2 regions of the Orrella sp. JC864 genome follow, and region 2 is predicted to be linked to the other one. Evidence: predicted binding sites of a transcription regulator. Region 2 holds the regulator's gene; the other holds the start of a gene.
What was found. Region 2 encodes FliA, which starts transcription of late flagellar genes. Its sites were predicted from a motif close to CTAAAGTTTNNNNNNNNNNNGCCGNTA; they were not measured.
Positions count from the first base shown of each region.

Region 1: V8Z80_RS20705 (flagellar protein FlaG) is a predicted target of FliA. The motif match lies at 4,234-4,260, and genes of this name have one in related genera.

Region 1 covers NZ_JBANET010000043.1:371-7,575, reverse strand. The annotation lists gene purF (amidophosphoribosyltransferase) at 1-1,368, opposite strand, end outside; gene V8Z80_RS20720 (CvpA family protein) at 1,441-1,929, opposite strand; gene V8Z80_RS20715 (SPOR domain-containing protein) at 1,926-2,756, opposite strand; gene folC (bifunctional tetrahydrofolate synthase/dihydrofolate synthase) at 2,819-4,132, opposite strand; gene V8Z80_RS20705 (flagellar protein FlaG) at 4,325-4,729, shown strand; gene fliD (flagellar filament capping protein FliD) at 4,816-6,210, shown strand; gene fliS (flagellar export chaperone FliS) at 6,207-6,620, shown strand; gene V8Z80_RS20690 (flagellar protein FliT) at 6,632-7,006, shown strand; partial or broken gene V8Z80_RS20685 (flagellar hook-length control protein FliK) at 7,050-7,205, shown strand, end outside.
Region 2 covers NZ_JBANET010000017.1:61,680-85,004, forward strand. The annotation lists gene V8Z80_RS15485 (glycosyltransferase) at 24-3,716, opposite strand; gene V8Z80_RS15490 (flagellin N-terminal helical domain-containing protein) at 3,998-4,861, opposite strand; gene V8Z80_RS15495 (RNA polymerase sigma factor FliA) at 5,125-5,874, opposite strand; gene flhD (flagellar transcriptional regulator FlhD) at 6,261-6,578, shown strand; gene flhC (flagellar transcriptional regulator FlhC) at 6,601-7,155, shown strand; gene motA (flagellar motor stator protein MotA) at 7,343-8,215, shown strand; partial or broken gene motB (flagellar motor protein MotB) at 8,227-9,222, shown strand; gene V8Z80_RS15520 (response regulator) at 9,394-9,795, shown strand; gene cheA (chemotaxis protein CheA) at 9,792-11,993, shown strand; gene cheW (chemotaxis protein CheW) at 12,005-12,505, shown strand; gene V8Z80_RS15535 (CheR family methyltransferase) at 12,526-13,377, shown strand; gene V8Z80_RS15540 (protein-glutamate methylesterase/protein-glutamine glutaminase) at 13,432-14,499, shown strand; gene cheY (chemotaxis response regulator CheY) at 14,546-14,935, shown strand; gene cheZ (protein phosphatase CheZ) at 14,935-15,567, shown strand; gene flhB (flagellar biosynthesis protein FlhB) at 15,810-16,964, shown strand; gene flhA (flagellar biosynthesis protein FlhA) at 16,971-19,085, shown strand; gene flhF (flagellar biosynthesis protein FlhF) at 19,082-21,424, shown strand; gene V8Z80_RS15570 (flagella synthesis protein FlgN) at 21,468-21,941, opposite strand; gene flgM (flagellar biosynthesis anti-sigma factor FlgM) at 21,965-22,252, opposite strand; gene flgA (flagellar basal body P-ring formation chaperone FlgA) at 22,365-23,087, opposite strand; gene flgB (flagellar basal body rod protein FlgB) at 23,258-23,325, shown strand, end outside.

The sequences.
Region 1 (7,205 bases), on a different contig from region 2:
CCGCGTCAGCGCCGGGTTCAGGTCGGTCACCGCCTGCTGCATGGCCGCGATGTCCTGGTAGATCAGCGCGTCGGCGCCGATGATGCGGGCGATCTCCTCCTCCTGGCGGCCGTTGGCGATCAGCTCCTGCTGGGTCGGCATGTCGATGCCATAGACGTTCGGATAGCGCACGGGCGGGGCTGCCGAGGCCATGTACACCTTGTTGGCGCCGGCGGCCCGGGCCATTTCCACGATCTCGCGGCTGGTGGTGCCGCGCACGATCGAATCGTCGACCAGCAGCACGTTCTTGCCCTTGAACTCCATGCCGATGGCATTGAGCTTCTGGCGCACCGATTTCTTGCGCACCGCCTGGCCGGGCATGATGAAGGTACGCCCCACGTAGCGGTTCTTGATCAGGCCTTCGCGATAGTTCAGGTTCAGCCGCGCGGCCAGCTGCATGGCGGCGGGCCGGGACGAATCCGGGATGGGCATGACCACGTCGATATCGCCCAGCCGCAGGCTGCGCGCCAGCTTGTCGGCCAGGTACTCGCCCATGCGCAGGCGCGCGCCGTAGACCGATACGCCGTCGATCAGCGAGTCGGGCCGGGCGAAATAGACGTACTCGAAAATGCACGGCACCAGCTGCGCGTTCTCGGCGCACTGGCGCTGCGACAGGCGCCCGTCGTTGTCGATGAAGACGGCCTCGCCCGGCTGCACGTCGCGCACGAACGAAAAGCCGCTGCCCTCCAGCGCCACCGACTCGGAGGCGGCCATCCATTCGACGCCGGCCTCGCCCTCGTGGCGGCCGATGCACAGGGGCCGGATGCCGTAGGGGTCGCGAAATGCCAGCAGGCCGTAGCCGGCGATCTGCGCCACCACGGCATAGGCGCCGCGCACGCGCTTGTGCACCGCCGCGACGGCGCGAAAGATCGCGTCCTCGTCCAGCGACACGCCGTTGGCCGCCCGCTGCAGCTCATGGGCCAGCACGTTGAGCAGCACCTCCGAATCGGAATTGGTGTTGATGTGCCGCTGGTCCACGCGAAACAGCGACTCGCGCAGCTCGCGCCAATTGGTCAGGTTGCCGTTGTGCGCGAACGTGATGCCGAAGGGCGCGTTCACGTAGAACGGCTGGGCCTCTTCGGCGCTTTCGCTAGAGCCGGCGGTCGGATAGCGGACCTGCCCGATGCCGCTGGTCCCCGGCAGCGAACGCATGTTGCGTGTGCGGAACACATCGCGCACCATGCCGTGCGCCTTGTACATGTTGAAAGCGCTGCCTTGCGAAGTGGCGATGCCGGCGGCGTCCTGCCCGCGATGCTGCAGCAAGAGCAAGCTGTCATAGATCAACTGGTTGACCGGTCCGCGACCGACAACCCCTACGATTCCACACATGGTGAGTTCCTGTCCGTTATGACTGTATGAGGCCGGCGGCGCCGCCCGGCGCCGGGATCCTGCCGATTCGATTCAGTAAGGTAGCCACGTCGCCAGCGACGGGGGCAGCCAGAGCTTGATCTGCCGCACCGCCTGCTCGGCGGTACCCGAAAACATCGCTTCCTGCCACCAGGGCTCCTTGGGCAGCGGGGTATAGCCTGCAAGGGCCACCAGCACCACCACCAGCAACAGGCCCCGCAGGAAGCCAAAAATAGCGCCCAGGCCATGATCGGCCGGGCTGAGCCCGGTGCCGCGCAGCAGCGCGGCCAGGGTCATGTTCAGCAGCCCTACCCCCAGCAGCACCAGGATGAAGACCGCGGCATAGGAAAGGCCCATGCGCAGCAGGGCCGTCTCGATATAAGGGGTCAGCCAGATGAAGACCGTCGGCCCCCACCAGATGGCCGCCACGAAGGCCAGCCCGTAGGCCAGCAGCGACAGCACTTCCTTGAGCAGGCCGCGTACCAGGCCAAGCACTGCCGAAATGGCCAGGATCGCCAGGACGACGAAATCGAAGCCGGTCACTGTGCGGCGATGAAACCGTTGTCATAACCCAGGGTGCGCAACCGGGCCTGGGCAGCCTGGGCCGCTTCGCGGGACGGGAAAGGCCCCACGCGCAGGCGGTATTGCTGCTTGCCGCCGGCCGAAACCGGCTCGACGAACGCATTGGTGACGCCGGCCTGGTGCAGCTTGTCGCGGCGGCTCTGGGCGTCGGCCTGGGCGGTATAGGCCGCGATCTGCAGCACATAGCCGCCCGCGGCCGGCGGCCTGGCCGGCAGCTTGCTGGTGGTGGCCTGTGCGGGCGCGCGCCCCTCGAGCAAGGCCAGCGCGGCGCTGCCGTCGTCGGTGCGGGCCGGCTCCTGGGGCTTGGCGGCCGGCGGCTGGGGCCCGCCGGCGGGCTTGCCCGCCGCCGCCGAAGCAGGCGGCGTCTGCGCAGGCTGGGCGGGTTGGGTCGGCTGGGCGGGTTGGGCCGGCGGCTGGCCGGCGGGCGCTGCGCCGCCCAGGTCGGGCTGAGGCGGCAAGCCGGGCGGCTCGGCCGGGGCGCCGGGCTCGGGCTGCGCAGGCGGCGCTGGCGAATCGGGGACGACTTGCGGCGCGGACAAGCTGGGCTCGTACGGCGTCTCGCGGCTGGGCATGTTGATGGCGATGTCGTCGGCCACGGGGACGGGCTCGGAATCGAGCACCATGGGCAGCACGACCACCGCGGCCAGCACCAGCGCCACGGCGCCGGCCAGGCGCCGGCGTGCCCGGGCCCGCAGTTCGGCGGCTTGCGCTTCGCTGGAAACCGACGGGCGGGGCTTGTCCGTCTGCTTGCGGGAAGACCCGGCGTCGTTACGAGAAAACCATCCCATGTATGAAGCGCATCCTAGCTGGCGAGGCGGCGGGAAGGCAGGCCCGGCGCCGCGGCCCGGCCCTAGACCGGGCGACCCAGTGCCTGCAGCACCGCGGCAACGGTCAGGAAAGAGCCGAATACCACGATTCTATCACCCTCCCCCGCCTCGCGCCGCGCCGCCTCGAAGGCCTGCGCCGGCGAGCCGGCCGCCGCGGCGCTGGGTTCGTCCGGCTTGCCAGGCTGCAGGTCCAGCACCGACCGGACGCACTGGGCCAGCTGCCCGCCGTCGCGCCCGCGCGGGCCGGCCAGCGTGGCGCAATGCCAACGGTCGATGCGCCGGCCCAGGGCGGCCACCACGGCGGCGGCGTCCTTGTCGGCCAGCATGCCGAACACGGCATGCGTATAGGGAAAGAACCCCATGTTGTCCAGGTTCTGCGCCAGCACCGCCGCGGCATGGGCGTTGTGCGCCACGTCCAGGATGATGGCAGGCCTGCCCGGCACGATCTGGAAGCGCCCCGGCAGCGAAGCCTGCGACAGCCCCAGCCGCACGGCCTGCTGGGGCACGGGCAGGCGCTCTTGCACCGCCTCGAGGGCGGCCAGCGCCGCCGAGGCGTTGAGCAGCTGGTTGGCGCCGCGCAGCGCCGGATAGGCCATGGCCCGGCGGCGCTGCGAGCGCCCGCCATAGCTCCATTGCTGGCGGTCGCCCGCGTAGTTGTAGTCCCTGCCGAACAGCCACAGGTCGGCGCCGATCTGCTCGGCGTGGCGCTTGAGCGACTCCGGCGGCACGGGGTCGGCGCAGATGGCCGGCCGCCCCGGCCGGTACACGTGCGCCTTCTCCAGGCCGATCTGCTCGCGGGTATCCCCCAGGTACTCGGTGTGGTCCAGGTCGATGCTGGTGACCACGGCGCAATCGGCGTCGACGATGTTGACCGCGTCCAGCCGGCCGCCCAGGCCTACCTCCAGGACCGCCGCATCCAGGCCGCTGGCCGCGAACAAGTCCAGGATGGCCAGCGTGGTGAACTCGAAGTAGGTCAGCGTGGTCTGCCCGCGCGCGGCCTCGACCCGCTGGAAATGCGCGATCAGCGCCTGGTCGCCGACGAACTCGCCGTTGATGCGGGCCCGCTCGTTGAAGGACAGCAGGTGCGGCGAGGTGTACAGGCCCACCTTGTAGCCGGCCGCCTGCAGGATGGCCTCGATCATCGCGCAGGTCGAGCCCTTGCCGTTGGTGCCGGCCACGACGAAAGTGACGCAGTCCAGCCGCAGCGCCATGCGCTGCGCGACCTCCCTGACCCGCTCCAGGCCCAGCTCCATGGGACGCGAATGGATGGACTCCAGGTAGCCCAGCCACTGGTCCAGGGTCGCATGGGCATCGGGCTTGGGAACGGCAACGGACATGATCGGCGGGCGCGGTAGCGGCAAAGCTCGGGAGTTTATCAGCCGCCAGGGGCGGCAACGGCCCTGCGGCCGGCCGCCTGGCGCCTCCCCCCGGGCGGGCGCTAAAGTTTTACCCGGGCCGGCCGTAACCCGACCATCATCCCTAGCGTCCGGCGCACGCCACGACGCTCGTCCAGTCTTGCCGGAGCCCATATGACGATCCAGTCCGTTCCTCCCATGGCCGCCCCCTTGCCTGTCGCGACCCAGACGCCGCCCGAACCGCTGCAGCAGGACGCCGCCCGGACGGTCACGGCGGCGTCGGCGCCGCAGCAGGATGCGCTGGGCGATGCGGGCTACCCCCATGCCCGCCAGCCGCAGGCGCAGCAGCCCGAGGCGCCGGCATCGCTGGACTACGAGCTCGAAGAGATCAACCGTACCCTGCAGGCCTGGTCGACCAAGCTGCAGTTCCAGATCGATCCGGAGGCGCAGCGCCTGGTGGTCACGGTCCAGGACGCGCAAACCGGCGAGACCATCCGCACCATTCCCAGCGATGCGGTCATCCGCATCGCCAAGATGATCGTCAACATGCAGGGCCAGCTGGTACGCACCCAGGCCTAAGGCCGGAATTGAACCCTGATGTCCCCCTTGCCCGGCTCTTCGAAAACCCGGCAAAAGGCGCACACTAGCAAACGAAGGAGAATTGCATGGCATCCGTAGGCAGCACCATCGGCGTAGGGTCGGGCCTTCCCCTCGAACAGCTCCTGGCCGACCTGCGCAGAGCTGAAAGCGCCCCGCTTGCCCTCATCCAGGAAAAACAGACGCTGGCCGAGGCCCGCCTGTCGGCCTACGGCGTGCTCAAGAGCAGCGTCGAGGCCGTGCAGAACGCCGCCAAGGCGCTGGCCGACGCCAAGACCTTCAGCGCCATGAAGGCGGCCGTCACCGGCGACAAGCTCACCGCCACCGTCGGCACCGAGGCGATCGCCGGACGCTACGCGATCGAGGTCAGCAGCCTTGCCTCGGCGCAGACGCTGGTGGCCGCGGGCCAGGCCGATGCCGGGGCCGCGCTGGGCGAGGGCGGGGTCATCACCTTCACCCTGGCCGACGGCACGGAACAGACCCTGGACCTGGCCGGCAAAGGCACCTCGCTCAAGGATATCGTCGCGGCCATCAACGCCGACGACACCCTGGGCGTGCAGGCCACGCTCATCAACGACGGCTCCGGCGCCCCGCACCGCCTGATGCTCACGGCCAAGGAAACCGGCCAGGACGCCGCGGTGCGCAGCATCTCGGTCGCCGGCAATACGCAGCTGCAAGACCTGCTGGCCTTCGACGCCGACGGCGCCGGCCCTTCCAACATGCAGGAAACGGCGGCCCGCAACGCCGAACTCACGATCAACGGCATCGCCATCGTCAGCCAGAGCAACACCGTCACCGACGCGGTCCAGGGCCTGACGCTGAACCTGACGCAGCTGACCACCGAGCCTGCCATCGTGACGGTCAGCCGCGACGACGAGGCCGCCACCCGCGCCATTACCGCCTTCGTCAACGCCTACAACAGCCTGCAGAAGAACATCCGCGACCTGACCAGCTACAACAGCGAGGACAACCGCAGCAGCGTGCTGACCGGCGATTCGACGGCGCGCACCATCCAGAGCCGGCTGCGCAGCGTGCTCGACGTCGCGCTGCCTGAAGGCGAAGTGCGCACCCTGACGCAGCTGGGCATCACGACCAACCCCACCACGGGGGACCTGGAAATCAACACCGAGAAGCTGTCCGCAGCGGTGCGGGACAACCTGGCCAACGTCTCCGAACTGTTCGCCGGCACGAACGGCGTGGCCGCGCGGCTGAACGCCGTCACCGAAACCCTGCTGCGCAGCAACGACGGCCTGCTGGCCGGCGCCACCGATGGCGTCAAGCGCACCCTCAAAGACCTGGAGAAGCAGTACGAAAGCACCTCCAGCAGGATCGAGGACACCATGGAGCGCTACCGCCAGCAATTCGTCGCCCTGGATTCCCTGGTGGCCCAGATGAGCAGCACCAGCGCCTATCTGACGCAGCAGCTGGCCATGCTCGGCACCGGCAGCAGGAACAACGCATGAGCTACGCAGTCCGCCGCAGCAACGGGGCCCGCGGATCCGCGCAGGCCTACCGCAGCATCGGCCTGGAGACGCAGGTCATGAGCGCCTCCCCGGAAAAGCTCATCACCCTGCTGTTCGACGGCGCGCGTGCCGCCATTGCGCACGCGCGCCTGTACCTGGAGCAGGAAAACGTGGCGGCCCGGGGGCAGGCCATCTCCAAGGCGCTGGACATCGTGGACAATGGCCTGAAGGCGAGCCTGGACCTCGAAAAAGGCGGCGAAGTGGCCAAGAACCTGCAAGCCGTCTACGAAATCGTTTCCCACAACCTCCTGTTGGCCAACCTGAACGCCGACATGCAACGACTCGATCTGGCCGACCGGCTGCTCGCCGACATCGGCGAGGCCTGGCGCACGGCCACGGCTGCCGCGTGAGCCGCACAGTCTTGAACGACAGGGCCTTTTTTCCACATACGATGAGCTCGCCCTCTCCCGCCATCCTGCAGCAGTACGCAAAAATCGCAGACGCCACCGAAGCCATGGTGGCCGCCGCACGCCAGGACGACTGGCAACTGGTATTGCAGCTTGGCCAGCAATACTGCGAGCTGACGGAACAGATCCGCCGCATGGAGACGCGGCCGCTCATGGACGAGGCGGATCGGGCCCGCAAACACGACTATCTGGTGCGCATCCTCGAAAATGACGCCCTGACGCGCGACCTGGCCATGCCCCAGCTGGCTCGCCTGAGCGACCTGCTCGGCCGCATGAAGCGCCAGCGCGCCCTCATCGAAACCTACGGCCTTTCCGTGCCGGGCGCATGACGCTCCCGGGCAGCAGGCCGCGTCACGGCGGGAGGGCCGCCCGATGAGCGTAGGTAACTCCGCGCTGGGCACGCTGCTCGTCCAGCGGCTCGACGCCGTACTGGGCACCACCATGGCCCAGCACGCCAACCTCATCTCGGGCGCGCGGCCCGATGCGGTTTCGCAGGCCGGCTCGGTGGCCCGGCTGCTCGGGCCCGAG
Region 2 (23,325 bases):
AAGGTGCTCGGCTCTCCCGTGGATCAAGCCAGCCACTGCGATAGCCAGTACGCGGCGTGCTTTTGATCCAGCATCCAGTTCTGTAGCACCGCTTGGCGTAGTGCATCGCCGGCCTTGGCTGTTGCATCGAGATCATGGGTATGCATTCGAATCGCTTCCACCCAATCCTTGAAGCGCGGCTTGACACGCGTCACCGGCAGCGGTCCTCGATAAGGCATGATATCGCTGCAAACGACAGGAAAACCGCAGGCTCCATATTCCAGCAGGCGCAAGTTGCTCTTGCACCGGTTGAACAAATTATCTTCCAAGGGGGCCAGCGCCAGATCCAGGTTCAGGCCGGCCAATTTTGCCGGATACTCCTCGATGGGCACACCCGGATGAAACTCGTGAATGTATGGGCGGATGCTGTCCGGACACATACCAAAGAACACCCATTCGACCTCGTCAGACAGCGCCTTCACCACTTCGGCGATCAGTTCCAGATCACCACGATGGCTGCTTCCTCCAGCCCAGCCCACGCGTGGCCGCAGACCTTGGCGGCGCTGGCCTTGTACATTCGACCACCAATGCAGCGGCAGATGGTTTTCGACGACCCGTGTATCCGGATGCAGGCCATCCAGCGCTTCGGCCAACGCTGGTGTCGAGACGATGAACCGGTCCACCAGTTTCAAAGCTTCCCGCATCGTCTTGAGGATGTCCTTGGGCAATTGCCCTTGATGTGCGCTCTTGAGCGGCAAGTTGGGCAAGTAATCGTCCAGCTCGGCGACCTTGAAACACCGGTTAAAGCGTGCCAGCCGCTTTTGCAACTCGATCTGCTCCTTGACCAACTGACGCTGCAATACCAGAGTATCGGGAGCTAGGCGCTCCATTTCCACCGGAGAGTAATACCGATCGCTGGTCCTGGAGTCAGCCAGTCCGAAATCGTTTATCGTCCGGGACGGCTGCATTATCCTGTAATGCCCGCAACCCTGACGGTCGGCCGGCTGCGCCAAAATGACAGGAAGGGGGCGCCAGCGCAATGGGCGCCAATTGTTCTCATTATGTATGTCGACCTGAAATCCAGCACCTTCAAGCGTAAGGTTCTGGTTATAGGCGGGGTCTCGCGCAATAACCGGGAGCCATTTTTCATAAAGCGCATCCTGTTCTGCCTGGAACCGCTTCATCTTGGCCTGTCCGTCAGTAGTGTCCACCTTGGCTTGGCTGACACTGCCGACATGCATCACTACGGCATGTGGCGTCCATACCACCAGGTAACCGGCTTGACGCGCTTTCAGGCACAGGTCAACGTCGTTATAGGAAACCTTGAAGGCATCTTCGTCCAGCCCGCCAATCTCAGCATAGACCGACGCGCGGATCATCAGGCAGGCGGCCGTGACGGCACTGTAGTTTTGGTCGACTTGCAAGCGGTACATATAGCCGGGGGCATCCGCGCTCTCGCCGATGAAAGGATGGTCTGCCGGGCCGCGCAAGCCCAGCACCACACCGGCATGCTGGACGCGGCCGTCGGGATATAGCAGCTTCGCCCCCACGATGCCCACTTCCGGACGTTGCGCATGGTTTAGCATGGCATCCAACCAGTCTTCTCGCAGCATTGCCGTATCGTTGTTGAGCAGCACGAGATATTCGCCACGCGCGTGGCGTGCGGCCAGGTTGTTCATCGCCGAGTAGTTGAACGGTTGGGGATAGCGCAACACGCGCAACTGCGGGCTGTTCATCGACTCGATACCATCTAGCCAGGCGCAAGCATCGGCATCGGTGCTCCCGTTGTCCACGATCAGCACTTCATAGTTCTTGTAGGCAGTCTTTTCCAGCAAGGTTTCCACGCACCGCAGCAGCAGTTGGAACTGGTTGCGGGTAGGAATAATGATGGACACGGCCGGTGTCGCCGGGTGTCCGTAATTGATGCGATAGCAGCCTGGCAGGTGCGCGGCGACTTTGGCCTGTTCGTAGCCGCGATTGCGCAGATGGCGCAATAGCGCGATCTGTTCAGCCTGGGTGGTGGTGATTGTCGGGGTATCTATGATCAACAGCGGTTCGTCGACGTGACCGAGGCCGGCGACGCCACCGGCATCGATCAGGCGCAGCAACAGGTCGAATTCGGGCGCATCGGCGAAAGCCGGGTCAAAGCCGCCCGCTTCGATGAATACATCACGCCGGAACAGCCAGCGCCGAGCCATGCCGGCGGGCATGGACAGCAGTAGGTCCAGGTTGAAATCCGGGCGCAGCAGCGCTGACAGATCGCCGGATGGCAGGCGCATCATTTCATCGGCATACGCCGCGCGTATCCCGTCAGCATTCGCCAGTTCCTGAGCCAGAGCAACCAAGCCAAACGGGGTGAACTCATCGCCGGCATCGATGGACAAGATCCAGTCGCTGTTCGATTGGGCGGCAATCCGGTTGATGGTGCCGGCTATTGCGTCCGGCGTAGCGGAATGCCAGCAAGTTTTGGCCGGACTAATGCTCAGCATGCTTGGATTGCTGGGCATTTGACTTACCACGTGCGGCTGGACGTTGCTGTAACCGCAATTGACCGGAAGTAGGCTTTTCAGGGTTTTCTCTACCGCTTCCGGCCGGTTGCGCCGGTCGACGACGATGACGCTTATCAGTGGGCTACCGTTTTTTGTGCCCAGGGTTTCCTGGATCAGGCGATTCTGTCGGGAGGTCGGTTTTCGTGCATGGAGCCAATCAGAAATCGGGCTCTTGTCTGATCGGGTTGCCGTCGATTGCAGCCGCTTGGCTTGCTTGAGCTTGCCTATCGCCGACGTGGAGAGCTTCGGGGTGGCTTCTACTTTCTGGAGAATGGCACTGACCCACGCAGGAAGGAAAAAATCCTTTCGGATCCGCAAGGCGAGCTCAGGAACCTGGTGGCGCGCCAGATCATAATTAGCTAGAAGCTCGGAGGCAATTTCGGAGGCGCTCGCTTTGCGGTTGCAGCAGCGCCCCGAAAAATTGAAATAGGCGGCCTGGTCGAAATTTTCCAGGGTTATGTATCCTGGTCCGCCGAAACGGTCATAGCAATAAACGGGGACGGAAATCGATAGCGCCATCTGCACCGTCCTGCCGATGGTAATGACGACATCGTTTTGAGCCAGAAGGGCTGGCGTCACCTTCTGGTGCGCATGGGAAATCCCATAGATATTCACCTGAATGCCGCGACGCGCCAGCGCAGCGGCAAGAGTCGAGATTTCCGCTGGTATATGGTTCGATACTATGGCAACGGATTTTATTTGTTCCCTTACTTTGGCGGGTGGGTGGTCGGCCCATTCACTGGTAACGCAATTGGGCATTACCACGATGGAATCCGAGGAAATGTCGTATTCTTTTAGCTTATCCCTGGTTTCGTATGAGTTGGCTAAATGCAAAGAAAAACGGCCTGTGTACAGTGGCGGGCACTCTAGCGGCTCGTAGGGAGACAGGGACGAATAAATGATTCGTGAAGCGTTGATGCCTTTGTTAAGCAAGAGGGCGTCGAAGCAGGACCAATGGTGTCCCCATAGCAGGTCGAAATCGGGGTGCTTTCGCACTGAATTGTCCGAAAGGTCCAGCCACCTGACCCCCGCAGCCTCGAATGCTTCCGTCAGCCTCCCTTGATATGCGAAGGAGGCAACCGTAACGTCATGGTTCTGAGTTCTTAGATGCTGTGCAAGTTCCAGTGTCAACAGTTCTGATCCGGCGAAATTGAGGAGTGTATTGTTGCAGAGCAGAATGGTCGACACGTCGGTTCCTGTGCGTGGGTATTGGTTATGGCAGGCTTGCGATACGGCCCCGGATGGGCTTCTAGGCGGGCTTGGAATTGGAGATTTTAATCATCGGGTTGCGCCGATTTGTTGCTCCTGGGCACAGCAAAAAAAACGCCCCAGTGGCGATATGGCCATAGGGGCTGTGCGGTCAAGCCAGTGGCGAAGTCATGGACTTCACATAGAAGTTTGCCGCTCCAGTCGCTGCGGCTAGCAGCTTGTTTTTTAAAAGGCCTGGAGCAGCACCACCGTTTGGCGGATTAACGCAGCAGCGACAGCACGGTCTGCGGAACCTGGTTGGCTTGCGCCAACACCGAGGTGCCGGCCTGCTGCAGGATCTGCGCGCGGGTCATGTTGGACACTTCGGTGGCGTAATCCGCATCTTCGATGCGCGAACGGGCCGCGGACAGGTTGTTGACCGTGTTGTTCAGGTTGGTGATGGTCGACTGGAAGCGGTTCTGGATGGCACCCAGGTCGCTGCGCTGCGTGTCGACAGCCTTCAGGGCGGCATCGACGTCAGCCAGCACGTCGGTCGCCAGGACGTCGATGCCATGGGTGTTGACAGTGCGGGCCTCCGTCAGGTCACCGGCGATGCCAGAGACGCCGCCGCTGGTGTACACGTTCCAGCCAGTGTTGCCGGCGATGTTGATGTCGATCTTTTCGCCATCCTTGGCGCCGACCTGGATGGAAATGGTGGTGCTGCCGCTGGAGGCCAGGATGTTGATGCCGTTGAATTGGGTCTGCTCGGCAACGCGGTTGATTTCTTCCAGGCGCTGGTTGACTTCCGACTGGATGGAGTCGATGTCGGACGCCGAGTTCGTGCCGTTCTGGGCTTGCACCGCCAGTTCGCGGATGCGCTGCAGGTTGTTGTTGATCTCGTTCAGGGCGCCTTCCGCCGTTTGGGCGATCGAGATGCCGTCGTTGGCGTTGCGGGCGGCTTGCGTCAGGCCCTTGATGTTGGCGGTGAAGCGGTTGGCGATGGCCTGGCCGGCGGCATCATCCTTGGCGCTGTTGATGCGCAGGCCCGAGGACAGGCGCTCGATGGCCGTACCCAGGGAGTTTTGGGACTTGCTCAGGTTGGTTTGCGAAACCAGAGCCAGGTAGTTGGTATTGATGACGGACATGAAAGACTCCTGTAGGGGAAAAGGCAGCAGCGCTGCTGCCGCTTGGCCAGGAAAACCCCTTGCGGGGTGGAACCCTGGCCTGCACCTTGCGGTGCCGGGCAGGCCCGTGTTTCCTGTACTTCCGGGTTTACGGTTGGTGTCATGCAGCCTTTAGGCCGTCTTGCCAATTTTTTGCCAAGAGGCTTGCCGGCCGGAGCAGGGCTGGGCTTCGGTCCGCTACGCAGGGAAGGCTAGGCGCGACGGACCGATGCATCGGCTGATGGCTAAATCAACTGCGCCCCCGCCAAGTCCTGCGGCAGCTCATGCCAGGCTTCTTCTTTGAGCCGCGCGCGGATGCGGGCGGTGGCCTGGGTGCGCAGCTGGCACACGCGGCCCTCGGTCACGCCCAGCACCGCGCCGATTTCCTTCAGGTTCAGGCCCTGTTCGTAATAGAGCGAGAGCAGCAGCTTCTCGCGTTCGGGCAGCGCCTCGATGGCGCTGACCAGCACCGCGCGCAGGTCGCTGGCCAGCAGCCTGGACAGCGGGTCGCTGCCCGGCTCGGCCGGGGCGGCGCGTTCGTGCCAGTCGGCCTGGGCCTCGTCGTCGCGGCCGAAATCCTCGTAGTGCACGATCTGCACCCCTTGCGCATCGTTGAGCAGCTCGTGGTATTGGGGCAGGGGCAGGTTCAGGTCCTGCGCGATCTCGGCCTCCTGGGGCGGGCGCCCCAGTTCCTGCTCCAGCTTCTGTATGGTCTGCTCGATTCTCCTGGCCTTGCTGCGCACGCTGCGCGGCAGCCAGTCCTGGGCGCGCAGCTCGTCCAGCATGGCGCCGCGAATGCGGGCGGTGGCGTAGGTCTCGAACTGCGCCTGCGGCAGCAAACGGTAGCGTCGCGCGGCGTCGAGCAGGCCGATCATGCCGGCCTGCACCAGATCGTCCAGCTCGACGCTGGCCGGCAGGCGCGCCAGCAGCTGCAGGGCCAGGCGGCGCACCAGCGGGGTGTGCTGGACTACGAGGCTGTCTTGCGCAGGAAGCATGCTGGCGGCAGGGGTTGGGATCGGCTGGATTGTGTGACAGCCGTGTCCGCCGCCATGCGCCAAGCATGTGCATTTTTGCGGCCTTATTCGGTGGATTGCGAGGGGCCGTCCGGCGGCATCGTTGCGGTGGCGGGCCGCTGCCCTGCCGGCGGTGTGGTTTTTAGGTGTCAAGAATTAACGATAAATTGTGAATTGTCGTGTTCCGCACATGTTTTGTCATATTTAGGCGCAAAAATGCAACCTTATGTGGTACATTGCATCAAACATGCGACGAATTGACACAATTGTGTACAAATGTTCGCGATGTGCCGCATCTGGGCTCCGGGGGAGTCGGCGCTTGACCATTACATAAGAGACAGCTCTCCACAACCGCGTTGAGAATCGAAATGGCCGAAAATGCATTGCTGAGCGACATCCGCGAAGTAAATCTTTCCTACCTCTTGCTGGCGCAGCGCATGCTGCGCGACGATTACTCGGCAGGGGTGTTCCGCCTGGGGTTCAGCAACGAGGTCGCAGATATCATCATGCGGCTCTCTCCTGCGCAGCTGGTCAAGCTGGCCAGCTCCAGTTCCTTGCTGTGCCGGTTCCGCTTCGACGACTACGGCCTGCTGTCGGCCCTGACGCACGACGTGCTGGGCGGGGCCTTGCAGCAGGCGCATGCCACCATCCTGCTGGCCAAGCAGCCGGTCGAGACGCTCGGCTGACGCGCACGCCGAGCAGATCGCCATGGCCACCAAAAGCGTTTCCAAGGAAGCTGCCGAGATCCAGCTCGCCAGCGCAATGATCGAACTGGGCGCGCGGCTGCAGGTGCTGGAGGCGGAAACCAGCCTCAGCCACGACCGGCTGGCGCGCCTGTACCGCGAGATCCGGGGCTGCTCGCCGCCCAAGGGCATGCTGCCCTTTTCGGTCGACTGGTTCATGACCTGGCTGCCGAACATCCATTCTTCGCTGTTCTTTAATGTCTACCGCTTCATGGTGACGCATACCCCCAGCAAGGGGATACGCGCCATCATCGACGCCTACCGGCTCTATCTCGAGCATGCTTCGGTCGAGCGCAAGGAAGAGCCCGTGCTGAGCTTTACGCGAGCCTGGATGCTGGTGCGGTTCTACGACGGCGGGATGCTGCAGCTGTCGTCCTGCCGGCAGTGCGGGGGCGATTTCGTGGCGCACGCGCACGATCCGCAAGGCGATTTTGTCTGCGCCATCTGCCGGCCGCCGCCGCGCGCCGGCAAGACCCGCGCGGCGGCTTCGCAGGCCGCCGCCGCGGTATCGCGGGCCTGATCCGCGCCGCCGCCCGCGCCGGTCCTGGCCGGCCCAGGCGGTTCCATCCCCGCGCGCCGCGGCCGCCGGCTCGGCGCGATAAGCCAAAAAGCCATGAAAAAGCCCCCCTAAACCCGGCTTTCCGGACGGGCTTTAGGGGGGATGATTCTGTGCGTTTGCGTCCGTCCCTACCTGGCAGAGGAATCGAGTGTTAATCGTCATCGGCTATGTGATCGTGCTGCTTGCCGTGTTTGGCAGCTATGTCGGCCTGGGGGGGCACCTGGGCGCCCTGTACCAACCGCTGGAATTGACCTTGATCGCGGGCGGCGCCTTCGGCGCGTTCCTGGCGGCCAACAGCCGCAAGTCGCTGTCGCTGGTGGGCAAGGCCCTGCCCCAGAGCTTCAAGGGCGCGCCCTACAGCAAGGCCGTCTACATGGAACTCATGGGCCTGATGTACGTGCTGCTGAACAAGGCCCGGCGCGAAGGCCTGATGGCCATCGAATCGCATATCGAGGATCCTGGTTCCAGCCCGATCTTCTCGGATTACCCGCGCATCCTGAAGGACGCCAAGCTCATGGAGTTCATCACGGACTACATGCGCATCATGATCAGCGGCAACATGAGCCCGTTCGAGATCGAGACGCTCATGGACGAAGACATCGAAACCTTCCGCCACGAGCTTGACGTGCCCACGCAGGCCCTGCGGGCGGTGGCCGACGGGCTGCCGGCCTTCGGCATCGTGGCGGCCGTGCTGGGCGTCATCAAGGCGCTGGGGGCGGTGGACCAGCCGCCGGCGATCCTGGGCGACCTGATCTCCAAGGCCATGGTGGGCACCTTCCTGGGCATCCTGCTGGCCTACGGCTTTGTCGCGCCGCTGGCCTCCAGGGTCGAGCGCCGCAATGACGAGACCCTGAAGATCCTGAACTGCGTCAAGACCACGCTGCTGGCCAGCATGAACGGCTATCCGCCCCAGCTGGCCGTGGAATTCGGCCGCAAGGTGCTGTTCACGTCCTTGCGGCCCAGCTTCGCCGAGCTCGAAGAGCACGTCAAGCAAGCCAAGAGCGCGGCCGCCAAGGGCTGACAGGTCCGCGCATGAACAACCCGAACGCCAGCAACCGCGTCGTCATCCGCCGCAAGAAGGTCAATGGGCATGGGCATGCCCACCACGGCGGCAGCTGGAAGATCGCCTACGCCGATTTCATCACGGCGATGATGGCGTTCTTCCTGGTGCTGTGGCTGATCAGCATCATCCCGCGCGAAGACTTGCGCGGCATCGCCGATTATTTCCGCATGCCGCTGAAGGTGGCGATCACGGGCGGGCCCGACTCCAGTGTCAACAGCCATGTCCTGCCCGGCGGCGGGGCCGATCCGCTGCGCGACCTGGGCCAGGTGCGCCGTGCCGACGGCACCCGGCTCGAGGCGCAAAGCCAGGGCGAGCGGCGCGACCGCCAGCGGCTCGAGGGGCTGCAGCGCAAGCTGGAGCAAATGATCGAGACCAATCCGGTGCTCAAGAATTTCCGGCCGCAGCTGCTCATCGACATGACCACCGAAGGCTTGCGCATACAGATCGTGGACAACCAGAACCGGCCCATGTTCGCCACCGGCAGCGCCATCGTGCAGCCTTATATGCGCGACATCCTGCGCGAGCTGGGGCCGGTGCTCAACGAACTGCCCAACCGGGTCAGCATCTCGGGCCATACCGATGCGGTGCAGTACGCGCGCGGCGAGCGCGCCTACAGCAATTGGGAGCTTTCTGCCGACCGGGCCAATGCCTCGCGTCAGGAGCTGGTGGCCGGCGGCATGAACGAGACCAAGGTGATGCGGGTGATGGGGCTGTCCTCCAGCATGAGCCTGATTAAAGATGATCCCTATGCTGCCGTTAACCGTCGAATCAGCCTGGTTGTCCTGAACCAGCGGACTCAGCAGCAGATAGAGCACGAGAACGCCGCCGCCGCCGACGTCACCGCGCAGGGCGCCAGCGAAACCGTGGATGCCATCAAGCGCCTGCATGACGAAGAGCGCCAGGCGCAGGGCGCCTACGCCGGACAAGGCGCCGAGTCCGGACAGGAGGCGGCATCCGGGCAAGACCCGGTGTCCGGGCAAGGCGCCGTACCCGGCGAGGGCGCCGTATCCGGGGAGCAGGCCGGCACCGGGACGGTTCCCGCCGGGCCGGGCGCCGGTGCGCAGGGCGCGTCGTCCGGCGGCCCGGCGGGCGGGGTTGTCCTCGTGATAGAGGGCGGCGAGACGTAAAGGGACTCGATGGGCGCAACGATACTGGTGGCCGACGATTCGGCGACCATGCGGTTGATAGTGGAAAGCACGCTGCGTGCGGCGGGCTGGCAGGTAGTGACCGCGTCCGATGGCGGCGAGGCGCTGGACGTGCTGGGCAGCTGCCCGGTCGACCTGGTCGTGACGGATTGGCACATGTCGCCGCTTTCGGGCCAGGACCTGGCCTGGGCGCTGCGTGCGCGCCCGGCGACGGCCTTGCTGCCCATCGTGGTGCTGAGCACCGAGTCGCCGTCGGTGTGGGCAGAGCTGGCGCAGGAGCTGTCCTTGTCATATTGGCTGCGCAAGCCGCTCGATCCCGAACTCCTGGTGCAGACGGTGCGCACGGCGCTGCATTCTTCCAACCCTCCTGAAGACGAGGCAACCCGGCCATGAGTACCGGAGTCGATCTCAGCCAGTTCTACGAAACCTTCTTCGACGAGGCCGACGAGCTGTTGGCCGAGATGGAGCAGCTGCTATTGATGCTCGATGCCGATACGCCGGACATCGAGCAGCTCAACGCCATCTTTCGCGCCGCCCATTCCATCAAGGGCGGCGCGGCCACCTTCGGCTGCTTCGCGCAGCTGGCGGACACCACGCATTTGCTCGAGAACCTGCTGGACGCGATCCGGCGCGACGAAATGGCATTGCGCACCGACATGATCGATACCTTCCTGGAAACCAAGGACGTCCTGAAAGACCAGCTCGATGCCTACCGCGCGGGCGAGACGCCCGATATGGCGGCCTACGAACGCATCTGCGCGGTATTGCGCCAGCTGGCCCTGGAGCAGCATGGCCCGGCCGGCACGGCCGCGGCGCCTGCCGAGCCGGCCCAGGCCCCGGCCGCCGAGCCGCCGCAGCCGGCTGCGGCGGTCCCGTCCGCGGCTGCGGCGCCCGCCGCGCAGGCGCCTGCCGCGCAGGCCGCCGGCAGCCAGGCCACGCCGTGCCTGCGGGTGCGCATCAGCCGCGCCTCCGAGAAGGACGCGCTGGCCTTGCTGGAAGAAATCGGCAACCTGGGCCGCGTCCTGCACAGCACGAACGAACCCGGGCTGCTGACGGTGTGGGTGGAGACCACCTGCTCGGTGGACGATATCGAGGCGGTGTGCTGCTTCATCATCGACGCCGACCAGATCGAGGTTGCCCCCGAGGCGCCGCCGGCCGCGGCAGCCGCGGCCCTGGACGATTTCGCGCAGGCCGCGCAGCAGTTCGCCCGTCAGGCCCAGGCCCCGCAGCCGGCCAGCGCGCCGCAGCCGCCCGCCGCCGCCGCGCCAGCGCCCGCGGCGGCCCCTGCGGCCGTCCCTTCGACGGCTCCCCCAGCGGCTCCCCCCGCGGGTTCGGCCCCGGCCGCTGCGGCCAAGCCTGCCGCCGCCGCGCGCGCCGCCGCCGCGGCAGCCGACAAGGAATCCACTTCCATCCGCGTCGGGGTCGAGAAGGTCGACCAGATCATCAACCTGGTCGGCGAGCTGGTCATTACGCAGGCCATGCTGGCGCAGACCGCCTCGCACCTGGATCCCGTGGTGCACGACCGCCTGCTCAACGGCATGGAGCAGCTCGAGCGCAACGCGCGCGACCTGCAGGAGGCCGTGATGTCCATCCGCATGATGCCGATGGACTACGTGTTCAGCCGCTTTCCGCGCGTGGTGCGCGACATCGCCGCCAAGACCGGCAAGCAGATCGAGCTGCAGACCCTGGGCCGGGCCACCGAACTGGACAAGAGCCTGATCGAGCGCATCATCGATCCGCTCACGCACCTGGTGCGCAACAGCCTGGACCACGGCATCGAGACGCCCGAGGTGCGCCGCGCCGCCGGCAAGTCGCCCACCGGCAAGCTGGTGTTGTCGGCCCAGCACAACGGCGGCAACATCGTGATCGAGGTGCGCGACGACGGCGCGGGCCTGAACCGCGAGCGCATCCTGCGCAAGGCGCAGCAACAGGGCATCCCGGTCAGCGAGAACGCCACCGACGACGAAGTGTGGCAGCTGATCTTCGCCCCCGGGTTCTCCACGGCCGAGCAGATCACCGACATTTCCGGCCGCGGGGTCGGCATGGACGTGGTGCGGCGCAACATCCAGGCCATGGGCGGTCATGTGCAGCTCAGTTCGCGGGCGGGGCAGGGCACCACCACGCGCATCGTGCTGCCGCTGACCCTGGCCATCCTGGACGGCATGTCCGTGCGCGTGGGCGAGGAAACGTTCATCCTGCCGCTAAGCCACGTGACCGAGTCGCTGCAGCCGGCGGCCGACCAGATCCATTCGGTGGCGGGCAACGAGCGCGTCATCCACGTGCGCGGGGAATACCTTTCGCTGGTCGAGCTGCACCGGGTGTTTTCTGTCGAGGGCGCGCAGACCGATCCGACCCAGGCCATCGCCGTCATCATGCAGGCCGAGGACCGCCGTTTCGCCCTGCTGGTCGATCATCTCGTGGGCCAGCACCAGGTGGTGGTCAAGAACCTGGAATCGAACTACCGCAAGGTACCCGGCATATCGGCGGCCACCATCCTGGGCGACGGCAGCGTCGCGCTGATCGTGGACGTGTTTTCCCTGGCGCGCGCCAACCGTGAAAAATGGGCCCAACCGGAAGCCCTGTTGAATTGACGGAGATCACCATGAACAACCCCCTTGCGTCTGCGACCGACCGCAGCGAGGACATAGGCAGCGAATTCCTCGTCTTTACGCTGGGCGACGAGGAGTACGGCATCGACATCCTGAAGGTGCAGGAGATCCGCGGCTATGACGCCGGCGCGGTCACGCGCATCGCCAATTCGCCGCCCTTCATCAAGGGCGTGACCAACCTGCGCGGCATCATCGTGCCCATCGTCGACCTGCGGATCAAGTTCAACCTCGGCAAGGTCGAGTACAACGAGCAGACCGTGGTCATCATCCTGAACCTGAACCACCGCGTGGTCGGCATCGTGGTGGACGGCGTATCGGACGTGCTGATGCTTTCGTCGGCGCAGATCCGGCCGGCGCCGGAGTTCGGCGCCACGCTGTCCACCGAGTACCTGACCGGCCTGGGAACGGTCGACGAGCGCATGCTGATCCTGGTGGATATCGAGCGGCTGATGACCAGCGACGAGCTGGCCCTGGTCGAGAAGGCGGCCGTCTAGCGGGGCGCCGCAGCTGCACCATGGAAAAAACGGCGCTGATGCCCGGTCCGGCCGCGGACAAGCAGTTCGAGTTCCGCGACGACGACTTCGACCGCGTGCGGCGCCTGATCTATCAGCGCGCCGGCATTTCGCTGGGCGCGCACAAGCGCGAGATGGTCTACAGCCGGCTGGCCCGGCGGCTGCGCAGCCTGGGCCGCAACAGCTTTACCGCCTACCTGGACGGGCTGGAGGCCGATACGGCGTCGGCCGAGTGGGAAGAGTTCGTCAATGCGCTGACCACGAACCTGACGGCGTTCTTTCGCGAGGGGCATCATTTCCCGGTCCTGGCCGAGCTGGTCAGGCACCGCCCGCGGCCGATATCGGTCTGGTGCTGCGCGGCCTCCACGGGCGAGGAGCCGTACTCCATCGCCATGACGCTGTTCGAGGCCCTGGGTCCGCAGGCCCGCGATGCGCGCGTGCTGGCCACCGACATCGATACCCAGGTGCTGGAGAAGGCCCAGCGCGGCATCTATGGCCTGGACCGCGTCGAACGCATGGAGCCCGAGCGGCTGCGCCGTTTTTTCCTGCGCGGCAAGGGCGCCAACGAAGGCATGGTGCGGGTGCGTCCCGAAGTGGCCGAGATCGTGGAGTTCGCTCCCCTGAACCTGCTGTCGCCGCGCTGGGACGTGGCCGGCCCGTTCGATGCGATCTTCTGCCGCAACGTGATGATCTATTTCGACAAATCCACCCAGGCCGGCATCCTCAAGCGCTTCGTGCCCCTGGTCAAGCCCGGGGGACTGCTGTTCGCGGGGCATTCCGAAAACTTTACCTATATCAGCCAGAGCTTCAAGCTGCGGGGACAGACGGTATACGAGCTGTCCCGGCCGGCTTGACGGCTCGGCGCGACTGCAACCTGGGCACCGCGGCAGGCGGGAAGCGATACAGACATGTCCAAGATCAGGGTTCTTTGCGTAGACGATTCGGCGCTGGTGCGCGGCTTGATGAGCGAGATCATCAACAGCCAGCCCGACATGGAAGTGGTGGCCACGGCCCCCGACCCGCTGGTGGCCCGCGAGCTCATCAAGCAGCACAATCCGGACGTGCTGACCCTGGACGTCGAGATGCCGAGGATGGACGGGCTCGATTTCCTGGAGCGGCTGATGCGCCTGCGGCCGATGCCGGTCCTGATGGTGTCCTCGCTGACCGAGCGCGGCTCGGAGATCACCCTGCGCGCGCTGGAGCTGGGCGCTGTCGATTTTGTCACCAAGCCGCGGCTGGGCATACGCGACGGCCTGATGGAGTATTCCGAGCGTATCGCCGAGAAGATCCGCGCCACGGCGCGCGCGCGGGTGCGCGCACGCGTGCCGAGCCCCAACGCGGGCAAGCCGGCGCTGCTTTCGCGCGGGCCGCTGGCCAGCACGGAGAAGATCATTCTCATCGGCTCGTCCACCGGCGGCACCGAGGCCATCAAGGAGGTGCTGCAGCCCCTGCCGGCCGACAGCCCGGCCATCCTCATCACGCAGCACATGCCGGCCGGCTTTACCCGCTCGTTCGCGCAGCGCCTGGATACGCTCAGCGCGATGACGGTCACCGAGGCCAGCGATGGCCAGCGCGTGCTGCCGGGGCACGTCTACCTGGCGCCCGGCGGCGATGCGCACATGAAGCTGGCGCGCAGCGGCGCCAACTACGTGATTGCGCTCGAGCCCGGCGAGCCTGTCAACCGGCACCGGCCCTCGGTGGACGTGCTGTTCCGGTCCGCCGCGCAAAGCGCGGGCAAGAACGCTATCGGCGTGATCCTGACGGGCATGGGCAAGGATGGCGCGGCCGGCCTGCTGGCCCTGAAGCAGGCCGGCGCGCAGACCCTGGCGCAGGACGAGGCCAGCTGCGTGGTCTTCGGCATGCCGCGCGAAGCCATCGCGCTGGGCGCGGCCGACGAGGTGGTGTCCCTTTACGAAATGAGCGAGCGCATCCTGGCCCGCTTGAGCAACCTGGGCGAGCGCGCACACCGGGTCTGAAGACCGCGCGCCGCTTTTCATACCCTATGGCGTCTATGGAGCTGTAATGGCAGACAAGAACATGAAGATACTGGTGGTGGACGATTTCCCCACCATGCGCCGCATCGTGCGCAATTTGCTCAAGGAATTGGGCTTCGAGAACGTGGACGAGGCCGAGGACGGCGCGATGGCGCTGGACAAGCTGCGTACCGGCGGCTTTCAGTTCGTGGTGTCCGACTGGAACATGCCCAACCTGGACGGGCTGGAGATGCTCAAGCAGATCCGCGCCGACCCGGCCCTGGCGTCGCTGCCGGTGCTGATGGTCACGGCCGAGGCCAAGAAGGAGAACATCGTGGCGGCTGCCCAGGCCGGCGCCAGCGGCTACGTGGTCAAGCCGTTTACCGCGGCGACGCTGGAGGAAAAGCTCAACAAGATCTTCGAGAAGCTGGGGATGTGATGAGTGCCGCCAATACGAATGCCGTGCAGCCCGCCGAGGACCTCATCGCCCGGATCGGCGCGCTTACGCGCCTGCTGCGCGACAGCATGCGCGAGCTGGGGCTGGACCAGGCCATCAAGGATGCCGCCCAGGCCATTCCCGATGCGCGGGACCGCCTGGATTACGTTGCCAAGATGACCGAGCAGGCCGCCCATCGTGTCCTGAATGCCTGCGAGAGCGCCCAGCCGCTGCAGGAGGCGATGCAGCGGCGCGCCCAGGCGCTGGACGGCCAATGGCAGGAATGGTTCGATGCGCCCAAGGAGCTGCCCGAGGCGCGCGCGCTGGTCGACGAGACGCGCGGCTTTCTCAAGGAGGTGGGCCAGGGCTCGCAGGCCACCCAGGGCCATCTGATGGAAATCATCATGGCGCAGGATTTCCAGGACCTCACCGGCCAGGTGATCATGCGCATGATGGGCGTGATCGGCACGATCGAGCGCGAACTGCTGCAGGTGCTGATCGACAACGTGCCCATCGAACGGCGCGAGGAGGCCAACTCGCTGCTCAACGGCCCCCAGGTCAATCCCGAAGGCAAGGCGGACGTGGTGACCAGCCAGGCGCAGGTGGACGACCTGCTCGACAGCCTGGGCTTCTGAGCGCCCAGGACCTGCAGGGCAGGCCGCCGGCCGGGCCGGGCGCCTGCCGCCCCGGGCAAGCCGGCCGCGGGCGTGCGCGGTGTGCCGAATAGCGCCCTCTATACCCGGTTTCTTCGCCATTCGCCGGGGCAGGGCGGCTTCTAGAATGCCGGCAGGCCGTCGGCAAGCGCTTGGCTGCGCGTGCGCGGCCCCGGCCGCGCCGCCGCGCGGGCCGCCAGCCACCCCGTGCCGCCCTTGCCTGAATGGCCGAAGACAGCGATCTCGAAAAAACCGAACCCGCCTCGCCCCGGCGCCTGGAAAAGGCGCGCGAGGAGGGACAGGTCGCGCGTTCGCGCGAGCTGGTGACGTTCGCGCTGCTGACGATGGGCGCCGCCGGCCTGTGGATAGGCGGCGGGGCCCTGTACGAGCGGCTGCGCGGCGTGGTGCGCAACGGCATGACCTTCGATGCGGCGCTGGTGCGCGATCCGGGCGCCACCCTGGCGGTGACGGTCAACGGCGCCATGCATGCCCTGCTGGCGATCCTGCCCCTGTTCGGCCTGCTTGCCGTGACTGCCGTGCTGGCCACGGCCATGCTGGGCGGCTTCCTGCTGTCCAACAAGGCGCTGCAGCCGCAGTTCGGCCGCCTGAACCCCATCAAGGGCTTTGCCCGGCTTTTTTCCGCGCAGACGCTGGTCGAGCTGTTCAAGACCATCGCCAAGGCCCTGCTGGTGGGCGGGGTGGCGGTATGGGTGTTGTGGAGCCATCGCGACGAGATGCTCTCGCTCATGCATGCCGCGCCGATCGAGGGCCTGGCCCGCTCGATGCAGCTGGTGGCCCTGTGCGCGGCCCTGATCATCGCTTCGCTGATCCTGGTGGTGGCCATCGATGCCCCCTGGCAGATTTTCAGCCACCTGAAAAAACTGCGCATGTCCAAGGAGGACCTGCGCCAGGAGCACAAGGAAAGCGAGGGCGATCCGCACGTCAAGGCGCGCATCCGCCAGCAGCAGCGCGCGATGGCCAGGCGCCGCATGATGAGCCAGGTGCCGGGCGCCGACGTGGTGGTGACCAACCCCACCCACTACGCCGTCGCGCTGAAGTACCAGGACGGCACGCATGCCGCGCCCGTGGTGGTGGCCAAGGGCACCAACCTGATCGCCGCACGCATCCGCGAGCTGGCCGAGCAGCACCGGGTGCCCCTGCTGGAGGCGCCGGCGCTGGCGCGCGCGCTGCACCATCACGTGGAGCTGGATCGCGAGATTCCGGCCGCCTTGTATTCTGCCGTGGCCGAGGTGCTGGCCTGGGTGTTCCAACTGCGTGCCTGGCGCGCCGGGCAGGCCGCCGCGCCGTCCCGGCCGGCCGGGCTGCCGGTGCCGCGCGAGCTCGACCCGCTGGCCGCGCGCGCTAGCCAAGGAGCTTGACGTTTCATGAGTGCCCTGCTGTCCCTGTTCAAGAACCAAGGCGCGGCCAATGCCCGGCTGCTGGCCGGCCCGGTGCTCATCGTCATGGTCCTGGCCATGATGATCCTGCCGCTGCCGCCGTTCATCCTGGACCTGCTGTTCACCTTCAACATCTCGCTGGCCATCATGATCCTGCTGGTGGCCATGTTCACCAAGAAGCCGCTGGATTTCGCCGCGTTTCCGGCGGTGCTGCTGTTTGCCACCCTGCTGCGCCTGGCGCTGAACATTGCCTCCACGCGCGTGGTGCTGATGCACGGCCACGAGGGCCCGGACGCGGCCGGGCAGGTGATCGAAGCCTTCGGGCATTTCCTGGTGGGCGGCAACTTCGCGGTGGGCGTGGTGGTGTTCATCATCCTGGTCATCATCAATTTCATGGTGATCACCAAGGGCGCAGGGCGCATCGCCGAGGTGGGCGCGCGCTTTACCCTGGATGCGATGCCGGGCAAGCAGATGGCCATCGACGCCGACCTGAACGCCGGCCTGATCGGCGAGGACGAGGCCCGCCGCCGCCGCCAGGAAGTGGGGCAGGAAGCCGAGTTCTACGGTTCCATGGACGGCGCCAGCAAGTTCGTGCGCGGCGATGCGGTGGCCGGCCTGCTCATCCTTATCATCAACATCATCGGCGGGCTGATCATCGGCGTGGCCCAGCACGGCCTGAGCTTTGGCGAGGCGGGCCGGGTCTATACGCTGCTGACCATCGGCGACGGGCTGGTGGCGCAGATCCCGGCCCTGATCATCTCCACCGCGGCGGGCGTCGTCGTCTCGCGCGTGGCCACCGACCAGGACGTCGGCCAGCAGATGGTCGGCCAACTTTTCAGCAATCCCAACGTGATGTTCATCACGGCGGCCATCGTCGGCATCATGGGCCTGATTCCCAATATGCCGCACCTGGCTTTCCTGACGCTGGCCGCCGTGCTCGCCTGGGCCGGATGGACGCTGCGCAAGCGGCAGATGGCCGCGGCCGCGGCGCAGGTCCAGCCGCCCGCCCAGGCGCAGGCGGCGGCCGAGGCGGCTGCCGCCGAGGCCAGCTGGGACGACGTGTCGCTGGTCGACCCGCTGGGGCTGGAGGTGGGCTACCGCCTGATTCCGCTGGTGGACCACGGCCAGGGCGGGGAACTGCTGCATCGCATCCGCAGCCTGCGCAAGAAATTTGCCCAGGAGGTCGGCTTCCTGCCGCCTGTGGTGCACATCCGCGACAATCTCGAACTCAAGCCGGGCGACTACCGCATCCTGCTGTCGGGGGTGGAAATCGGCCAGGGCAGCGCCGTGCCAGGGCAGTGGCTGGCCATCGATCCGGGCGGCGTCACCATGAAACTGCCCGGCAACTACACCACGGACCCGGCCTTCGGCCTGCCGGCGGTCTGGATCGACGCCTCCCAGCGCGAGCATGCGCAGGTCGCGGGCTATACGGTCGTGGACGCCGGCACTGTGGTGGCCACGCACCTGAACCACCTGATGCACCGGCATGGCGCGGCCTTGCTGGGCCGCCAGGAAGTACAGGCCTTGATCGACCGCATCGGCCGCGAAGCGCCCAAGCTGGTGGAAGACCTGGTGCCCAAGACGGTATCGCTGACCGCCCTGCAAAAGCTGCTGCAGGGGCTGCTCGAAGAGGAGGTGCCCATCCGCGACATGCGCACCATCCTGGATGCCGTGGCCGAGCATGCCCCCCGGTTGGCGGCGGGCAGCGCCGCCGGCGCGCTGCCCGACACCCAGGAATTGCTGGCCATCACGCGCAGGGCGCTGGGGCGGGCCATCACGCAGCAGTGGTTTCCCGGCGAAGGCGAATTGCGCGCCATCGGCTTGGACGCCAAACTCGAGCGGGTGCTGAACCAGGCGCTTGCCACCAGCGGCGCGCTCGAGCCCGGGCTGGCCGAGACCCTGCTGCGCGAGACCGCCGCCGCGGTCGAGCGCCAGGAGGCGGCAGGCGATCCGCCGGTGCTGCTGGTATCGCCGCCGCTGCGGGCCTCGCTATCCCGGTTCCTGCGCCACCACCTGCCGCAGATGGGGGTGCTTTCCAACGCCGAATTGCCTGACGAACGTATCGTGCGCATCACCAACGTAGTGGGCGGGGGCGCCCGATGAACATCAGCCGGTTCGTGGGCGCCACCAGCCGCGAAGTCATGCGCCAGGTACGCCTGGCGCTCGGGCCCGACGCCCTGATCATCTCCAACCGGCGCGTCAATGGCGGGGTGGAGGTCATGGCGACCGACGGCACGGCCTTGCCCGAGACGGCCGGCGCGGCCGGGCAGCCCGCGGCCCAGCCCGCCGGCCATCCCTCGCCGGCCGTGGCGCCCTCGGACGCGCCGGCCCCCGACCGGCCCGCACAGGACGACCTGCTGGGCGCCATTACCGACCTGCGCGGCATGCTCGAAACCCGCATGGACGGCCTGGCCTGGGGCGAACAGCTGCGCCGTCTTCCCCTTGCCGCCACGCTGTACCGGCAGCTGCTGTCGGCCGGCTTCAGCAGCGCGCTGGTCAAGGCCATGCTGCAGCGCATGCCCGAAGGGCTGGCGCATGCGCAGGCCCTGGCCTGGGCCCGCAACGAGCTCGTCACCCATTTGCCGATGATGCGGCAGGAGCACGATCTATGGGCGCAGGGCGGGGTGTTCGCCCTGGTCGGCCCCACCGGCGTGGGCAAGACCACCACGCTGGCCAAGCTGGCGGCGCGCTGCGTCAAGCGCGAGGGCGCCGGCCGCGTGCTCATGATCACGACCGACAGCTATCGTATCGGCGCGCACGAGCAGCTGCAGATCTACGGCCGGCTGATGGGCGTGCCGGTGATCGCCGTGCAGGACGGCCAGGGTTTGCGCCAGGCCCTGCTCGAGGCGGGCGGGCGCCATATCGTGCTGGTGGACAACGTGGGCATCAGCCAGCGGGACCGCCAGGTCGGCGTGCAGGCGGCCATGCTGTGCGGCGCGGGGCGTCCGGTGCGCAAGCTGCTGGTGCTGAACGCGGCCAGCCATGGCGATACGCTGGACGAGGTCGCCCATGCCTACCGGAGCGAGCACGACGAGCTGGCCGGGTGCATCGTCACCAAGCTCGACGAGGCCACCCAGCTCGGCGCGGCGCTCGATACCGCCATCCGCCATCGCCTGCCGGTGCATTATGTCTCGCATGGCCAGAAGGTGCCCGAACACCTGGCCCTGCCCAGCGCCAGCGAACTGGTCGACCAGGCGCTGGCCTGCATCGATACGCGCCGGGCGCTCTATGCGCCCAACGAGGCCGACCTGGCCGCCTTGTGGTCGGGCACCCGCCCCGGCAGCGGCGGCAGCCTGCAGGAGGCCGGCCACCAGGTGCGCACCCGCCAGCTGATGCTGGCGGCGCTGGGCGTGCCCGCCGCCGGTCGGCCGGGCCTGACGCCGGCCGGCCTGGATGCGGCGCTGGCATGGATGGCCAGCGACGTGGCCTGCGCGCGGGCGCGCGAAAGCTGGCGCTTGCAGGGCCAGGAGCACGCCGCCCCGCAGCATTGGCTCCAAGCCCAGGCCGGCGTGATCGAGCAGGGGTACGCCAGCCATTGCCGGCGCCAGCTGCTGCTCATGCACGGGAGCACCCGCCTGGCCCTGCGCGAAGGCAAGGCTGTCCTGGCCGGCACCCTGGCCTGGGGCGATACCGGCACGGCGCTGGTCGGCACCTTGCAGCATCTTGCGCTGGCGCAAGCGAGCCTGGCCAACTGGCCGCTGGCCGGCCAGGACACAGCCCAGCAGCGGGTAGGCTGGTTCTGCGAACGGATGCCGCAGGTTCCGATGGTGCATTGCTTCGAGAGCGATGCCCTGCTGGGCGCCGGGCTGGCCGGTGATGCGCGGACCGCCTGGCTGGCTCGCTGCACGCCGGCCAGGCGGCTGGTGCATGAAGCCGCGCCCACCGCGGCGCAGGCCATCGCCGGCCCGCTGGTCCATGCGCCCTTGCAGGCCGCGCCCGGCCCGGGTGCGCAGGCATGCCAGGCGGCTACGCTCTGGGCTGCCGAAACCGGCGTGGCGCTGGGCGTGCGCCGCCTGCCGCAACGCCTGTTCCGGCTGGTTTCGGTGCGCGAGGTCGATGACCTGTCGGGCCGTACGCTGGCGCAATACTATGGACTGACCAATCTGGAGCCGGACGAGGCCGATACCGCCTGCCTGGCACAGTGGCTGGCGCTGAGCGAATCGGCCAGGGCGTGCCAGCGGCTGACCGCCCAGGCCTGGACGGCGCTGGGTGCCGCGCAACGCCCGGCCAGCCAATGGCTGGCTTGCTCGGCGGCCGCCACGCAGCTCGCGCTGGCGGCCTGGCAGGTGCGCAGCGCGCCGCAGGCCGAACCGGTGCGGCAGGTGCTGGCCCATATGCTGGGGGGAGCGCAGGCGCTGGCCAGCGACCGCAAGCTGCTGGCCGGCCTGTTGCGGCTGTATGCGCTGATGGAAATGAACCCGCCGGTACGGCAGGCCGCCTGAGCCAGGCAGGAACCTGGCGAGGGACGGGGCTTGGCGAAGGATCCTAGCCGGCGGCGATGGCCTTGCCCGGGCTGACGCGCCGCGCGCGGCCTTGCGCGTCATAGAGGCTGGCCTGGCCCGTCAGCGCGCGCAGCGCGTCCAGCGAATGCTGCACATGGCGCAGGTGGGTTTCCAGCAGGATGCCGTTGCGCTGGTTCAGTTCGCGCGCCTGGGCCACGGCCTGCAGCAGCGCCTGCCACACCGGCGCCAGCGCCGGGTCGGCGGCGGCCGCAGCCTGGCCGCCGGCATGGTCGCTGTCCAGGCCCATCCGGCCAAGCAGCGTGTTGCGCTGCCCGCCCAGCCCGGCCAGCTCCTCGGCCAGCTGGTTCTTGCGCTCGGTGATTTCGTTCAGCGCCTCGAACGCGGCCGGCTCGGTCAGGCTTTGCGCTTCCTCCTGCAGCAACTGCGTGAAGCGCCGTACCGCATCGATTTCGGCTTGCAGGCAGGCGAGCAGGGAGCTGGGGGTCGGCTGGTTCATGGGGCAGGGGGCGGGAAAAGGGTTTATTTGAGCAGTTCGCGGGCGCTGGCCAGCAGGCCGTCGGCGATCTTGCCGGCGTCGATGGCGATATCGCCCCGCGCGATGGCGTCCCGGATGGCGGCCACTTTGGCGAAGCCGATGTCGGCATCGCCGTTTTGCATGGCCAGCAGCGTGCGCGAGGCGGCGCTGAGCTCGACCTGGGCGCTGCTGGCCTGGCGCGCGCCGGATTGCGCCGGCGCGCCGTTCTCGCCGCGCATCGCGCTGGCCGAGGCGCCGGTCGCCGTTGAAACGGGAGGAGGCTGGATCTTCAAGGTTTTTCTCCGAAAGGCGCTGGGCGGGTTTCACCCCGGCGCCTTTCATCGATAACGGTCGGTCGGGCGACAACTTTAACCCGGCGTGACGCGGGCGTGGCCGCGAGTCGGCTCATAGCTGGATCTCGACGGTGGCGGCATCCTGCACCACGCCGCTGACGATCTGGCCGCTGGGCGTGCGCACCATGACGGTGCTGCCCGGGGTGGCGTTGTCCAGCGCCTGGCCCTCGCTGGCGACCATGAAGCCGGGCCCCCTGGCCAGCACCTTGACCGTGTTGCCGCGCAGCACGGAGCGCGGGTCGCGCAGGACGCTTTGGCGCAAGGGTTGGCCGGCCGCGATGCGCTGGCTGGCCGTATGGCCGATGGCCATGCCGGGGTCGGTGACGGCGCCCGGCGGCAGGCGCAGCAGATCGCCCGAGCGCGGGGCCAGGTGCTCGGCGGCCAGGGTCTGGCCCATGGCCACCGGCGCGGCGGCCACGTAATAGGTGCCGGGCACCGTCACGCTGGCCTGTACGTACAGCGTCCAGTTTTCCGGGCCCATGCAGCGCACGCCCACGCTCATGCGCGGCCGGGGGCGCACGCCGGCGGGCAGGAAGGCGTCCAGGCTGTCGCAGCCGGCCAGCTGCCGTGCGCGCACCGGTTCGACGGCGATTTCCGGCTGTCCGGGCAGGTGCGCCAGCTGCTGCATCAGGAACGACTCGGCCAGCGCCTCGATGGCCTGGGCCGCCTGCCCGGCGGGAGCCTGCGCCCGCGCGCCGGCCTGGGCCGGCACGGCCTGCAGCGCCAGGGCGGCCAGCGCGAACTGCGCGATCCGAAGGAGGGCGGGACCTTTCATGGGTAGCCATTGTAGGAAGGGAGCACGGCCCGCCAACAAGGGAATTGACCAAAAAACGCCGGCTTGTTTGGGTCATTGTCGAATCTGCGACGATCCTAATATTCATGGCGTATCAAAAGCCGGAATGGCCGGCCCGATCATTCCTTGCAGGTTTTGCCGACAACGCCACGATGACCGACCGCATCAGCCAGGATCTCAATTTCTTCCAGCAGGCCATCAGCCTGCGCGCCCAGCGCCA